DNA from 2 places in the Shewanella sp. Iso12 genome. Region 1 is predicted to be linked to the other one. Evidence: predicted binding sites of a transcription regulator. Region 1 holds the regulator's gene; the other holds the start of a gene.
What was found. The regulator NrdR, encoded in region 1, represses ribonucleotide reductase genes. The targets are predictions, from matches to a motif close to AAACACNANATNTNGTGTTT.
Positions count from the first base shown of each region.

Region 1 (7,870 bases):
TCCCGGTTTTCCAATGAAAAAACGGTATCTTACGATACCGTTTGTCTAATTTCTTTCTGGTTCAGCGACGAGCTACCAGCTTGTCCAATATGCCATTGACAAACTTGTGGCTGTCCTCGGCGCCGAACGCCTTGGCCAACTCGATAGCCTCGTTGATTACCACTTTGTAAGGCGTATCCTTGCGGAAAGTCAGCTCGTAAGCCGCCAAACGCAAAATGGCCTTCTCCACAGGATCGACCTCCTCCATGGGACGCTGATCCAGATGGGGGGCAATTAACTCGTCCAGTTGAGCCTTTTTGGTTGCCGCTCCGGTGAACAGTTCACGGAAGTAGGCGACATCCACGCCGTCTATGTTTTGCTCGGTCAGAAACTCGTGCTCCACATCGGCAATATTGTTCCCGCTCAGTTGCCATGAATAGATGGCTTGAACCGCTAAACGGCGGGCTCTGCGGCGCTCTGAAGGCTTCATGCTTTTTCCTGTATTACAGCTGTTGCTCAAGTTGTTGCAGCACGTTCACCATTTCCAGCAGACCCAGGGCAGCTTCGCCGCCTTTGTTGCCAGCCTTGGTGCCGGAACGCTCAATGGCCTGTTCGATAGTGTCTGTGGTCAGTACCCCGAAAGAGACCGGGATGTCGAATTCCAGACCCACTTGAGCCAGACCCTTGTTGCATTCACCTGCAACGAAATCAAAGTGTGGTGTACCACCACGGATCACAGCCCCCAGGGCGATGATACCGTCGAACTTGCCACTGGCGGCAACACGACGGGCGGCCAAAGGCAGCTCGAAAGCACCAGGTACGCGTACCACAGTGATGTTGTCTTCACTTACCTGACCGAAACGCTTAAGAGTGTCTACGGCACCCTCCAGCAGACTTTCAACCACAAAGCTGTTGAAACGGGATACAACGATCGCGACTTTGGCGTTTTTTGCTTCGATATTACCTTGAACTATGTTCATTATCTTACCTAACTTAGCTAAAGCACCCGGCCGGGGGCAAAAAGTGGCGCTATGATAGCACGCAATTTACCCCTCCGCCCTATGCAATTATTCGGAAATGGTTAATTAATTCTGTCGGCTCATTCGCCGGGAATATACTCAGTGACTTCCAGGCCAAAGCCCCCCAGAGAGTGATAACGCTTGGGCGAGCTGAGCAGGCGCATTTTGTTGACGCCAAGCGTCGCCAGAATCTGTGAGCCTACGCCAACCCTTTGGGAGGTTCCCTGCCATTTGGCGGTCACCGGCACTTCGCCCTTGTCTTCTGCTTCGAAAGCCTTGACCTTGGCGATAATGCTCTCGTTAGGCTCCTGGTTACCCAGCAGCAACAGCACACCACCATCGGCGGCAATCCTCGCCATGGCTTGCTCAAGCGGCCAGCTGCGCACTTCATCGCGCTCAGAGAACAGCAGGTCATTAATGGTGTTTTGCAGGTGTACCCGCACCAGAATATTGTCGACAATCTCGCCCTTGACCATGGCAAAGTGCAGTTGATTGTCTATGGTGTCGCGGAAGGTGTGCAGTTCAAACTCGCCGAAACGGGTAGGCAGCTTGCACTTGGCCTCACGCACCACTGTGGTTTCAGTGTTATTACGGTAGTTGATCAGATCGGCAATGGTGCCCATCTTAACGCCGTGCTCCTTGGCGAACACTTCCAGATCCGGACGGCGTGCCATGGTGCCATCCTCATTGAGGATCTCCACGATCACTGCCGAAGGTTCCAAACCAGCCAAACGCGCCAGATCGCAACCGGCTTCGGTATGACCGGCGCGCACCAGCACCCCGCCATCCTGTGCCATCAAAGGGAAAATATGCCCCGGCTGAACTATGTCGGACGGCTTGGCATTTTTAGCCACAGCCGCCTGCACTGTCACGGCGCGGTCATGGGCGCTAATACCTGTGGTCACCCCTTCAGCGGCCTCGATGGAGACGGTGAAGTTGGTCGAAAACTGGGCGTTGTTATTGCTGACCATCAGCGGCAGATTCAGCTGCTGGCAGCGAGCCTTGGTCATGGTTTGGCAGATAAGACCACGGCCGAAGCGAGCCATGAAGTTGATCGCTTCCGGGGTGACTTTCTCCGCCGCCATGATGAGGTCGCCCTCATTTTCTCTGTCCTCATCGTCCATCAGGATAACCATTTTGCCCTGACGAATATCCTCGATGATCTCTTCGATACTGTGTAGCGCCATTGTAAGACCTTTATCTCTTGTTCTGTGTAATCAATGAATTCTAACCTGTTAGCGCGCGATAACCAGTGGGCTGGCGCACATCTAGCGCATGAAGCCAGCCTTGGCGAGCATAGCCAGGGTGACACCTTCGCTCGGCTGCGCTTCCTCTTGGTGCTGCATCAGACGCTCAAGATAGCGGGCTATCTGATCCACCTCCAGGTTGACCTTATCGCCGGGGCGCAGCTCAAGCAGAGTGGTTTCACTGGCGGTATGCGGCACTATGGTGAGGCGGAAATTGCGGCCATCCACTTCGTTAACCGTGAGGCTGACGCCATCGACGGTAATGGAGCCTTTATGGGCAATGTAACGGGCCAGCTCAGCGGGTGCCTCGAGCCAAAACTCCAGCGCCTTGCCCCTTGGAGTCACACTGATGACCCGCGCCATACCATCCACATGACCACTGACCAAGTGCCCGCCCAAGCGGGTGTTTGGCGTGACCGCCTTTTCCAGGTTGACTTTGGTGCCGACGCTGTAGCGGTCAAAGCCGGTGAGGCTGACAGTTTCGGCCGAAACATCGGCCACATAACCCTCCGCCAGGCGTTCAACCACGGTCAGACACACGCCGTTGGTGGCAATGCTATCGCCCAGACGCACATCACTGAGATCCAACTTGCCGCTGGCCACAGTCAGACGAATATCATCACCACGGCGCTCCAGTGCCCGTATTGTACCGACAGCTTCAATTATTCCGGTAAACATTCAATCACCTATCTTGAGAGTAAGCCGGGTATCATTGCCAAGCTTACGTTGATCTGTTACCCGTATCGCCGGGGTATCGGCTATCTGCTGATAGTTTGGCAAGGCCAGCAGGTTTCGGCCAGCGGCGCCAAGCAGTTTCGGGGCTTGATAAAGCAGCAGTTCATCGGCCAACCCGGCACTAATAAAGGCGCCGCAAAGCGTTGCCCCGGCCTCGACCAACACCGCATTACAGCTCTGGCTCAGGTGTTGCAGCAACGCCGCGATATCTACTCTGTTGTCTTCACCGGCCAGCACCAAAGTAGTGACATAAGGCGGCAAAGCGGCTAGGAATTCATCCTCATAGGGACGGCAGCTGACCAAGAGCACCGGGCTGGCAATTTGCAACAGCCTGGCATCGAGCGGCATACGGCAGTTACTGTCGAGTATCACCCGCAGCGGTTGAATAAGCTCCTGCTCGCTGAGGGTTTCACCCAGGCTGCCAAGCTCAGCGTGCCGGACATTCAGGGAAGGGTCATCGGCCAATACGGTTTCAATGCCGGTGAGCAGAGCGCAGCTGCGGGCTCTGAGCCTTTGCACGTCGCGGCGCGCCTCGGGGCCGGTTATCCATTTGGACTCACCGTTGGCCAGTGCCGTCTTGCCATCGAGACTCGCCGCCAGCTTGAGGGTGACCCAGGGGCGATTTCGCTCCATCCGCGATAAAAAGCCCGGATTCAACTCTCTGGCCTGTTCGGCCAAGAGACCGCTCTGCACCTGAACCCCGGCCTCCTCCAGCATGCCGATACCTCGGCCGGCCACCTGAGGGTTGGGATCTGTCATTGCCACCACCACCCGCTTGAGGCCATGTTTAATTAAGGCTTCGGCACAGGGCGGCGTGCGACCATAGTGACTGCAAGGTTCGAGGGTGACATAGGCAGTAGCACCGCGGGCCTTGTCAGCGGCCATTTTCAGGGCATGTACTTCGGCATGGGGCTCGCCGGCACGCTGATGCCAGCCTTCGCCGACAATCTTGCCATCGGCATCTATGATGACGCAGCCGACATTGGGGTTGGGGCGGGTTGTATAACGGCCACGGCGAGCCAGCATTATGGCGCGGCTCATCATGGCGATATCAGTATTGGACCACATGGGGGTTTCCGTGACTTAACAGTTGGCTGTGACTGACAGCCTATTTTTTCTCCAGCTTGGCAATCGCTTCACCAAACTCTGACACATCTTCAAAGGCACGATACACAGAGGCAAAGCGAATATAGGCCACCTTATCCAGCTCGATAAGATGATCCATCATCAGATTGCCGATCATTTCCGAGGTCACTTCCCGCTCGCCTGTGGCTCTGAGGGTGGACTTGATCTTGCTGATCGCCTCTTCAATCTTATCCATGGAAACCGGACGTTTCTCGGCGGCACGCAGCATACCGCCGCGCAGCTTGTCCTCATCGAACGGTTGCCTGCTGCCATCGCGCTTGATCACTCTGGGCATGACAAGCTCGGCACCTTCAAAGGTGGTAAAGCGTTCATGACACAGAGTACATTCCCGGCGACGGCGCACCTGATGACCGTCTGCCACCAGCCTGGAATCTATCACCTTGGTATCCGTCGCACTGCAAAATGGACAATGCATTATGCCTCCTGGTGCTCAGTTGCCGGCAGCGGATGCTGCTAAATGGCAGAAACAAAAATGGCCGCTGAATTCAGCGGCCATCGAAGTTTATCCTATTCCCTTGAAAAGGTTAACCGTAAACAGGGAAGCGAGCGCACAGTTCCAGCACCTGGCCCTTAACACGCTCGATAACGGCGTCATCGTGAGCATTGTCGAGCACATCACAGATCCAGCCGGTCAGTTCACGGGCTTCGGCTTCCTTGAAACCGCGGCGAGTGATGGCCGGTGTACCGATACGCACCCCGGAGGTCACAAAGGGTGAGCGGGGGTCGTTGGGCACTGAGTTCTTGTTGACTGTGATGTTGGCGCGGCCCAGAGCGGCGTCGGCTTCTTTACCGGTCAGCTCACGGCCAATCAGGTCCACCAGCATCAGATGGTTGCTGGTACCGCCGGAAACTATCTTGTAACCGCGCTCGAGGAACACCTCAACCATGGCCTTGGCGTTATTAACCACCTGCTGCTGATAGGTTTTGAATTCCGGCTCCAGTGCTTCTTTGAAGGCCACGGCTTTACCGGCGATAACGTGCATCAGAGGACCACCCTGACCGCCCGGGAATACCGCGGAGTTCAGCTTCTTGTACAGATCTTCATCGTCGGCAGCCGACAGAATCACACCGCCGCGGGGACCGGCCAGTGTCTTGTGAGTGGTCGAAGTCACCACGTGGGCGTGCGGCACAGGGTTAGGATAAACACCGGCAGCGATAAGACCGGCAACGTGTGCCATATCGACAAACAGGTAAGCGCCAATTTTGTCGGCGATTTCGCGCAGCTTGGCCCAGTCAACTATGCCTGAGTAGGCCGAGAAGCCGCCGATGATCATCTTGGGCTTGTGTTCCAGCGCCAGCGTTTCGAGTTCGCTGTAGTCAATCTTGCCGGACTCATCGATACCGTAAGGAATGATGTTGTACAGCTTGCCGGAAAAGTTAACCGGAGAGCCGTGGGTCAAGTGACCACCGTGAGCCAGGTTCATCCCCAGTACGGTATCGCCGGGTTGCAGCAACGCCATATAAACCGCGCTGTTGGCCTGTGAACCTGAGTGTGGCTGAACGTTGGCGTAAGTAGCGCCAAACAGCTGCTTGGCACGCTCAATTGCCAGAGTCTCCACCACATCGACATACTCACAACCACCGTAGTAACGCTTGCCTGGATAACCTTCGGCATACTTGTTGGTCAGTTGTGAGCCCTGGGCTTCCATGACTCTGGGGCTGGTGTAGTTTTCGGAGGCGATCAGCTCAATGTGCTCTTCCTGACGACGGGTTTCATCCTCAATCGCCTTGAACAGCTCAGGATCATAGTCGGCAATGTTCATACTTTTCTTCAGCATCTGTCACTCCAGCTGGCAAATCTTATTGGTAGGGTTGCGCGGTATTCTACTCTGAGTGTGACAAATATCCCAGTCGCAGGATGATGAAAATCCTTGTGTCAGCAGATGACTATGTTTCATTTGCTGAACAATGGTGTCGCTATCTGGCCGCATCTGGCAGGAGCCCTGTCAAATTGGTAAACTGCCGCCAGTTTAGGAAAACTCAGTTCAGGACAACAGAGAAACAATATGGCTCAGTTTGTATACAGCATGCTGAGGGTCGGCAAAATAGTGCCGCCCAAAAAGCAGATCCTCAAAGATATTTCATTGAGTTTCTTCCCCGGCGCCAAAATTGGTGTCCTGGGTCTCAACGGCTCGGGTAAATCCACCCTGTTGAAAATCATGGCAGGTCTGGACACAGAAATTGAAGGTGAAGCCCGTCCCATGCCGGGACTCAAGATAGGTTACCTGCCCCAGGAGCCCCAGCTTGATCCCAACAAGACAGTACGGGAAACCATAGAAGAAGCCGTCAGCGAAGCCAAAAACGCCCTCAAGCGTCTGGATGAAGTCTATGCGGCCTATGCTGAGCCGGATGCCGACTTCGACGCCCTGGCCAAGGAGCAAGGCGAACTGGAAGCCATCATTCAGGCCCAGGATGCCCACAATCTGGACAATATTCTCGAGCGCGCCGCCAACGCCCTGCGTCTGCCGGAATGGGACGCCAAGGTGGAGGTGCTCTCCGGGGGTGAACGTCGCCGGGTGGCCATCTGTCGTCTGCTGCTGGAAAAGCCGGAGATGCTGCTGCTGGACGAACCGACCAACCACCTGGATGCCGAATCCGTTGCCTGGCTGGAGCACTTCCTGCAGGAATACTCAGGTACTGTGGTTGCCATTACCCACGACCGTTACTTCCTCGACAATGCCGCCGGCTGGATCCTGGAACTCGACCGGGGTGAAGGTATCCCATGGCAGGGCAACTACTCCTCCTGGCTGGAGCAGAAAGATGCCCGTCTGAAGCAGGAAGCCGCCAGCGAAAGCGCCCGCCAGAAGACGATTGCCAAGGAATTGGAGTGGGTGCGTCAGGGTGCCAAGGGACGTCAGTCCAAGGGCAAGGCCCGTATGGCCCGCTTCGAAGAGTTGAACAGCTCAGATTATCAGCGCCGCAACGAGACCAATGAGCTGTTTATTCCGCCCGGTCCTCGCCTGGGTGACAAGGTGATTGAGGTGCGCAATCTCACCAAGAGCTATGGTGACCGCATTCTGATAGACAACTTAAGCTTCAGCGTTCCCAAGGGCGCCATCGTCGGTATTATCGGTGCCAACGGTGCCGGTAAGTCGACCCTGTTCAGAATGCTCAGCGGCGCCGAGCAGCCGGACAGCGGTGAAATCGAGATAGGTGATACAGTCCAAATCGCCTCTGTGGAACAGTTCCGTGACTCGATGAACGACAAGAACACGGTTTGGGAAGAGATTTCCGGCGGTCAGGACATCATGCGGATCAACAATCTGGAGATCCCGAGCCGCGCCTATGTCGGTCGCTTCAACTTCCGTGGTGGCGATCAGCAGAAGATCATCGGCTCACTTTCCGGCGGTGAACGTAACCGGGTGCATCTGGCCAAGCTGCTGCAGGCCGGCGGCAACGTGTTGCTGCTCGACGAACCGACCAACGATCTGGACGTGGAAACTCTGCGGGCACTGGAAGAAGCGCTGTTGGAATTCCCCGGCTGCGCCATGGTGATCTCGCACGACCGTTGGTTCCTCGACCGTATCTGTACTCACATCCTCGACTACCGAGACGAGGGTCAGGTTAATTTCTACGAAGGTAACTACACAGAATACTCGGCCTGGCTGAAAAACCAATTCGGTGCCGATGTGATTGAGCCACACAGACTCAAGTACAAGCGGATGACCAAGTAATAGAAAAACCGTACAAAAACGGAGGCAAACGCCTCCGTTTTTTATTTCCTTTAACCCAGGCCCGCTTCAG
Region 1 is NZ_JAAUHW010000001.1:700,696-708,565, forward strand. Features, by position in the region: gene nusB (transcription antitermination factor NusB) at 62-469, opposite strand; gene ribE (6,7-dimethyl-8-ribityllumazine synthase) at 483-959, opposite strand; gene ribBA (bifunctional 3,4-dihydroxy-2-butanone-4-phosphate synthase/GTP cyclohydrolase II) at 1,079-2,185, opposite strand; gene HCX89_RS03095 (riboflavin synthase) at 2,267-2,923, opposite strand; gene ribD (bifunctional diaminohydroxyphosphoribosylaminopyrimidine deaminase/5-amino-6-(5-phosphoribosylamino)uracil reductase RibD) at 2,924-4,048, opposite strand; gene nrdR (transcriptional regulator NrdR) at 4,089-4,541, opposite strand; gene glyA (serine hydroxymethyltransferase) at 4,651-5,904, opposite strand; gene ettA (energy-dependent translational throttle protein EttA) at 6,133-7,800, shown strand; gene HCX89_RS03120 (TapY2 family type IVa secretion system protein) at 7,851-7,870, opposite strand, start outside.

Region 2 (7,870 bases), on a different contig from region 1:
CGATAACTTTTGGAAAGGCTGTTTTAAAGGGAGATACCAAAAACTAAAGCTGATTTTAAATGAAAACCATTATCAGTCAATATGCGGTTGAGTTTATAACGCTTGGGCTATTTGAGGGCAGGTCTTGGCGGAAACCGCTGCGAATAACGGCTGGATAGTAGCTGGATATATTACAGGAAGCCCAGGAGCCGCTCTTTTATAACCAAGTGGCTTTTTGAATGCAGCTCTAACATTTACATTGGGTAGGGGTCTTGGTTGGCATCCAGCAAGCTGAGGTAGATCCTGAGCTCAAACTCCAACTGATGGTAGTCAGGCTCCATATAGGTGCACAGTTTGTAGAAGGCCTTGTTGTGCTCTTTCTCCCTCAAGTGCGCCAACTCATGCACCACCAACATTCGCAAAAAGGCTTCGGGTGCCCGTTTCAGGCGGGAGGAGATACGGATTTCGTTCTTGCTCTTGAGTTTATGTCCTTGCTTACGGGCGGCGTAGGTATGCAGCCCCAGCGCCTGATGGCTGAGGCTGATCTTGTCGTCGAAACACACTTTGGCAAGCGGGTTTGATTGACGTAGATAAGTTTGCTTCAGCGCCTGGGTATAGTCCCAAAGCGCTTTATCACTGCGGATCTGGTGCAACTCAGGATGGCGTTTTCGCAGGTATTCTCCCAGCTTGCCCGCTTGGCTGAGCTGCTGAACCTGCTGCTTTATCTCGTCGCTGTAATGGGCCAGATAATCAAAACCGCTCAAGGGCTCAGACCTTTTTGTAGATCCGCATCTGCTGGAAGGCGTACGCGGCGTCAAAGGCGTTTTGCTGGAACTTTTTCAGCTCCAGGCCGCTGAAGTCCACTTGCGGTGGATTGCGTTTCAGCTGCTCTTTAATGCTTTGAGGTGTCAGCATTGTTACCGGCAACTTACCCAGTTGAATGGCTGCCTCGAACTTGAAACTGGCAGAGCTGCCGGCCAACTTACCCTTGTATTCGCGCTCGATAATCACTATGTGTTCGACCTGATAGTCTTCCATCAACTTATTGAAGGCGAATTGGAACTCCCTAATCGCCTCCTGGCTGGCAGGGTTGCTCAAGGTAAATGAGTGACGGCGGCAATCGGGGACGTTGAATACGTCACCCTGGGCGCTCAGCAAACAGATGACGGCTTCGCCGCCTTTTAATTCAACAGCACAAACTTTCATGGTATTCCTTGTGGTTCATCATGTGCCGCACCGGCGGCTAATGTTAATCTTATGACTCTGAGCCGCTTTCATCGCCGTTATCTACTGGAGCGGGTTTACGCCTCATAGGGGCATCGCCCACATCCACCCCGGTAATAAAGCGCTTGTCTCTGCCGGACTTGGTCTTGCCCGGTTTAGCCGCTGTCTTGCTGCGGCCCTTGGGCTTGCCGGCCTTGGCGTTCTTGGGTTTGCTGCTCTGACGCTTGGGATCGGCCAGGCCACTGAATTTGGGTTCTAGCCCCTCAAGGGTACTGAGCTCGAAGCGGCGACCGAGAAAGTTCTGCAGCTTCTTGAAGTTGAACCAGTCCTTGGGACCCACCAGAGACAGGGCGTCGCCCTTGGCACCGGCGCGGCCGGTACGGCCGATACGGTGGACATATTCTTCGGCGAATTTGGGCATGTCGAAGTTGACCACCAAGGACACATTCACCAGATCCAGACCGCGGGAGGCGACGTCGGTTGTCACCAGAATTTGCTGCTGGCCACGGCTGAACTGATCCATTATCTGGTTGCGGGCGCTTTGGCGCAGTTCACCACTGAGCGCCACGGCGCTGTAGCCTTCTTGCTTGAGCTTCTCGGCTAATCTGTCGGTATCCTGGCGGGTGGCGGTGAAGATGATCACCTGGCGCTGTTGCTCGCGCTTTAGCAGCTCAGTCAGCAGCGCCTCTTTATGATCCAGATGGTCACAGAGGAAAATACGCTGGTGTATGTCCTGATGCTCGGCATTGGCGGCGCCAATGGCTACGTGCAGTGGATCATTGAGCAAGGTGGCGGCGATGTCATTGACCTCTTCATGTTCCAGAGTGGCCGAGAACATCAGTGTTTGACGCCGTCTATGGTTGGCAGCGTCGTTGATTGCCTTGAGTTGCGGGGCAAAGCCGAGATCCAGCATGCGGTCGGCTTCGTCAAGAATAAGCAGTTCCAGCCCTTCCAGATACAGATGGCGTTGTGACAGGTGATCGGCAATCCGTCCCGGGGTGGCGACGATAAAGTGTGGATCCCGCGCCAGCGCCTTGGCCTGATCGTTGAAGTTTTCCCCGCCAAGCACACTGATGGCTCGATATTGGGTATTGGCAACCAACAGACGCAGCTGGGCGTAGACCTGGTTGGCCAGCTCACGGGTCGGCAGGAGTATCAGTACCCTGGGATCGCGCTTGCTGAGCGCCTTGGTGGAGATCACCCTTTGCATTGCCGGCAGCAAAAAGGCCAAGGTCTTTCCCGAGCCCGTCTTGGATGAGGCCATCAGGTCTTTCCCGGCCAGTGCTACGGGAATCGCTTCACGCTGAATTTCGGTAGGCTCGTCGATACCCATATGCTTAAGGGTTTGCAGCAGACGCTGATCCAGCGAAAAATCGGAAAAATGCAAAGGTAAACTCCTCAATAAAAACGACCGCATATTATAACGGCTTTTGTGGCGCTGGGCATGTATTTAGTCAAAGGAGTGTCGAAACAGCGGCGACTTTTGCTTAAAAAGGTCGCAAGCTCATGGCTGAAAGCCTGCCGGATAAAATCTGGAGCCGCTCAGGCTTCGGGTGTATGCTGCTTTGGCTGAATGGCATAGCTTGGAGTTTTTAAGGAGAGAGGATGGCGCAAAGTCATAACCCTTGTATCGGTATTGCCCTCGGAAGTGGCGCCGCCAAAGGATGGGCCCACATAGGAGTACTCAAAGGTCTGGCAGCCATGGGGGTGCATCCGGCCAAGGTGGCCGGTTCATCCATAGGTGCCCTGGTCGGTGCTGCCTATGCCAATGAGCGTCTCGAAGAGCTGGAAGACTGGGTGCGCAGTTTTTCCAGTTGGGACGTGTTGGGATTGATGGATATCAGTTGGGGCCGGGGCGGACTCATCAGTGGTGACAAGGTGTTCAATGCCATTCAGGACCGCATCGGCGATCTCTTGATTGAGGAGCTCAAATATCCCTTTACAGCGGTGTCGACCGACCTCTACTCAGGGCAGGAGATCTGGTTCCGTCAGGGCGACTTGCGCCAGGCCGTCAGGGCTTCCTGCTCCATGCCGGGGATCATGTCGCCGGTGCGTCAGGGCCATCGTTGGTTGGTGGATGGCGCAGTGGTGAATCCCATTCCCGTGTCTGTGGCCAGAGCCATGGGTGCCAGTTTGGTGATAGGTGTCGATCTGCATGGTCACAGGCGCGAACAGTTGCAGGTACTGCCGGTGGCACTCAATAGTGAAGAGCACTCATTACAGAACAAAGTGGTGGGGCATTCCTCCGAGAACGGTTTTATGGATCTGTTGGCCAAGGGCAAGGATTATATTTCCGGCCTGACCGACAAGTTCTCCCTCGGCAATAAGGCTGAACCCGGCATGTTGGCTGTGATGTCACAGTCGATGGATATTCTGGAGCAGCGCCACAAGCGCGCGCGCTTGATGGGGGATCCACCGGATATCTGTATCGTGCCCAAGGTGTCTGACATAGGCACTATGGAGTTTCACCGTGCCAGTGAAGCCATTGCCGCCGGTGAGAAGGCGGTGCAGCAGGCCTCGCATCTGATTGATGCGGCGTTGGGGCGTCTCTGAAACAGGCGCTTTTTTGTTAGTGCTTGGTATGGGCACACTTCCTGCATAGTCAGCACATCATCAGCATCAAGGCGCTTCAAGGGCGATTTTTTGACAATTTTTATGACAATCTTGTCTTAAAAACAACCGCTTGGGCGTCGATATGACGGAAAACTGACATGCAGCCTATCCATTCCTCTGTGGATCCCAGATTGTCCGGGGTCGATGCCTATGGCGTCAACAATCGTCTTACCAGCGGCAGCGGCCTTTCGGTTGTCGACACTGAAACTGTCAATGACAGCAGGAGCCAGGGCTCTGCATCGGCAAACATAGGGCAGGACAGCATATCCCTCTCCAACGATGGTAAAAGAGCCGCGCGGGTGCAGGAGTTGGCCAAGGAATTTTTCGGCTCAGGCCAGTTCAGCAGTGCCGATTTACCCAAGCTTCTGGCGCGCCTAGGCGACGAAGGGCTGTTGTCTGAAAGCCAGATGGCCAGATTGCAGGGCAGCGGCCTGATGGGAGTTGATACCAAGGATAACGCCAGCCTCAAGGAGTTTATTCAAGGCCAGATTGGTTTGCTCAGACAACAGGCCAGTCAAAGCCCTTTGCTCAACGCACTCAAGGGGGCGGACAGCCTGATGGGCAATATGGGGATGATGTATACCCCATCGAGCTCTTTGGCGGCCAACAAGGTGGCAGCTCAGTTGGACGCCGTGCTCAATGGAGAAAACCAAACTGCCGAGAGCGCAGAGAACAACAGCAACAAGCTAGCGGCCAAGGCCGATTCCGCACAGCAAGATCCTCAACTGTTATCCCGGCTCAGTGGTGTCAGCGCTCTGATGCGCACCGCAGCAGCCATAGGCAGCCAGCAGCAGGGCAGTGGGCAAATCAATAGTTATCTGGCCTTGGCAAAGAGGTACTGACTAGCGGCCGTTTGGGTCTCGGTCAAGGGAAAAATCTCCACAAGTTGTGCTCGTCGGCACTAATCCCATAGTGTTGTTCATCCTCTTCAATACCATGATCCAGATCATGGTATTGAAGAGCGATTTGTCGCTTAATTCTCTACATATTGTGCTTGGTTAATAAAACACCACTATATATGGTGTTAAATAAACAACATGGAGATTAGAGAAATGCCGGTAGTGATTAAGCGGGACGGGTGCCGTACTCAGTTCGACGAAACAAGGATAAGGGATGCGGTGCTGGCAGCCTCTAGCCACTGCGGTATAGAAGATGTGGACTATGCGGCCACAGTCGCAGTGCTGGTCACCCAGGCGGTAACCGACAAGGCTGAGGTCAATATCCAGGAGTTGCAGGACAGGGTCGAAAACCTGTTGATGGAAGGGCCGTACAAGCAAGTGGCCCGTAGCTACATCGAATATCGTCACGACAGAGATATCTGCCGTGAATCCAGCAGCCGACTGAATCTGGAGATCCGCGGCCTGGTCGAGCAGAGCAACGCGACCCTGCTCAACGAAAATGCCAATAAAGACTCCAAGGTGATCCCCACCCAGAGGGATCTCCTGGCCGGTATTGTCGCCAAACACTATGCCAAACATCATATCCTGCCCAAGGATGTGGTTGCCGCCCATGAGGCCGGTGAGATCCACTATCACGATCTCGACTATTCGCCTTTCTTCCCTATGTTCAACTGTATGCTGATCGATCTCGGTGGCATGTTGACCCAAGGGTTTAAGATGGGCAATGCCGAGATTGAGACACCAAAATCCATCTCGACTGCGACCGCAGTTACCGCGCAGATCATCGCCCAGGTCGCCAGCCATATTTATGGCGGCACCACAATCAACCGCATAGATGAAGTGTTGGCCCCTTTTGTGGCCAAGAGCTACGACAAGCATTATCAAACGGCGCTCAAGTGGGGGATTACCGATGCCAAGGCGTTTGCCACAGAGCAGACCAAGAAAGAGTGTCACGACGCCTTCCAGTCGCTGGAATATGAGGTCAATACCCTGCATACCGCCAATGGTCAGACGCCTTTTGTTACCTTCGGTTTCGGTTTGGGTACCAGCTGGGAGTCGAGGCTGATCCAAGAGTCTATTTTGCGGATCCGCATGGAAGGCCTTGGCAAGAACCGCAAGACAGCGGTTTTCCCCAAGTTGGTGTTTGCCATTCGTGATGGTATCAACCATAAGGCCGGCGACTGCAACTACGACATCAAGCAGTTGGCGCTCGAGTGTGCCAGCATCCGCATGTATCCGGATATTCTCAACTATGAGCAGGTGGTCAAGGTTACTGGCTCATTCAAGACTCCTATGGGTTGTCGCAGTTTCCTTGGCACCTATGAGGAAAACGGCGAGCTGCTGCATGAAGGTCGCAACAACTTAGGCGTAGTCAGCCTGAACTTGCCGAGGGTGGCGCTGGAAGCCAAGGGTGATGAAGCCGAGTTTTATCGCATTTTGGATCTAAGGCTGGAGATGGCCCGCAAGGCGCTGGATACCCGCATCGAACGCCTTGCCAACGTCAAGGCCAGAGTGGCGCCCATTCTCTATATGGAAGGGGCTTGCGGAGTGCGCCTGCGCGGTGATGACAATATTGCCGAAATCTTCAAAAACGGCCGAGCTTCCATCTCTCTGGGCTATATAGGCCTGCATGAGACAATCAATGCGCTTTATGGTACAGACACCCATGTGTTTGACGATGAAACATTGAGGCAGAAAGCGGTTGCCATAGTGGCTCACCTCAAGGCGGCTACAGTGCGCTGGAAAGAGGAAACCGGTTATGGTTTCAGCCTCTACAGTACACCGAGCGAGAGCCTGTGCAGCCGTTTTGCCAAGCTGGATGCCAAGAGCTTTGGCCTGGTTGATGGTGTTACCGACAAGGGCTATTACACCAACAGCTTCCACCTGGATGTGGAGAAGAAGGTGAACCCTTACGACAAACTCGACTTCGAACAGCCGTATCCCGAGCTCGCCAATGGTGGTTTCATCTGCTACGGCGAATACCCGAATATGCAGCACAACCTAGAAGCGCTGGAGAATGTCTGGGACTACAGCTACAGCCGGGTGCCTTACTATGGAACCAACACACCAATAGATGAGTGTTACGACTGTGGCTTTACCGGTGAGTTTATCTGTACCAGCAAGGGCTTTACCTGCCCCAAGTGTGGCAACCATGAGCCCAGTCGGGTGTCTGTGACCCGCAGGGTTTGCGGTTATCTCGGCAGCCCGGATGCCAGACCCTTCAACCATGGCAAGCAGGAAGAGGTCAAACGTCGGGTTAAGCACCTTTAACGACAAACTGTTTTATAGGCGCCCCTCGGGGCGCCTTGTGGATATAGCTATGAACTATCATCAGTATTACCCCGTGGATGTGGTCAATGGACCGGGCACCCGGGTAACCCTGTTTGTCTCCGGTTGTGAACATCAGTGCCGGGGTTGTTATAACCAGTCAACCTGGGATCCCCGCTCCGGGCATCCTTTCGACCAGGCGATGTCTGACAGGATCATTGCCGATCTCAATGACAGCCGGATCCCGAGAAGGGGCCTGTCACTTTCAGGTGGTGACCCACTGTTTCCGGGCAATCTTGACGCCATCAAGGCCTTACTGCTGCGGGTGCGGGACGAATGCCCTGGAAAGGATGTCTGGCTCTGGACTGGTTATCGTCTCGATGAACTCAGTCCGGCGCAGCGGGAATTGCTCGGGCTTATTCATGTGTTGGTGGATGGCAAATTCGTGCAGGAGCAAGCGGATCCGTCGCTGAAGTTTCGTGGTTCGGCCAACCAGGTGATACATCTGCTCAACGACCCTCAGTAAGTACAAAAGTGAAAACTGGTTAACACAATTGCTTTTCCCTGCTAAAAAACCCCGTCACCTGGGCTTGAGTTGCTGTTATACTTCTGTCCGGCACATTTACGGCAACCAGGCCGTCCATTCTCAGGGTGCCGGGATTTTGTAAGGTAACAGAATGAATTTGAAGCAGGAGCTGCAACAGCTCAACGATAAGCTGGATCAGTATCGCCGTAAATTGGCCGCCGCAGAGCAACGTGGCGATGGTCCTATCATTGCCCAGTTTCAGCGGGAAATCGCCGCCGTCAACAAGCGGATTGCAGCCATCAAGGGCCAGCAGAGTCGGCAGCTTGGCAAGCAGGGACAGTCTATTCGCGATCTGCCTTTT
Region 2 is NZ_JAAUHW010000002.1:529,284-537,153, forward strand. Features, by position in the region: gene HCX89_RS06360 (M48 family metallopeptidase) at 234-743, opposite strand; gene HCX89_RS06365 (DUF3010 family protein) at 748-1,185, opposite strand; gene HCX89_RS06370 (DEAD/DEAH box helicase) at 1,235-2,590, opposite strand; gene rssA (patatin-like phospholipase RssA) at 2,809-3,756, shown strand; gene HCX89_RS06380 (hypothetical protein) at 3,915-4,658, shown strand; gene nrdD (anaerobic ribonucleoside-triphosphate reductase) at 4,869-6,986, shown strand; gene nrdG (anaerobic ribonucleoside-triphosphate reductase-activating protein) at 7,036-7,509, shown strand; gene HCX89_RS06395 (YibL family ribosome-associated protein) at 7,661-7,870, shown strand, end outside.
Region 2: the regulator NrdR is predicted to act here: its motif matches at 4,824-4,843, upstream of nrdD (anaerobic ribonucleoside-triphosphate reductase).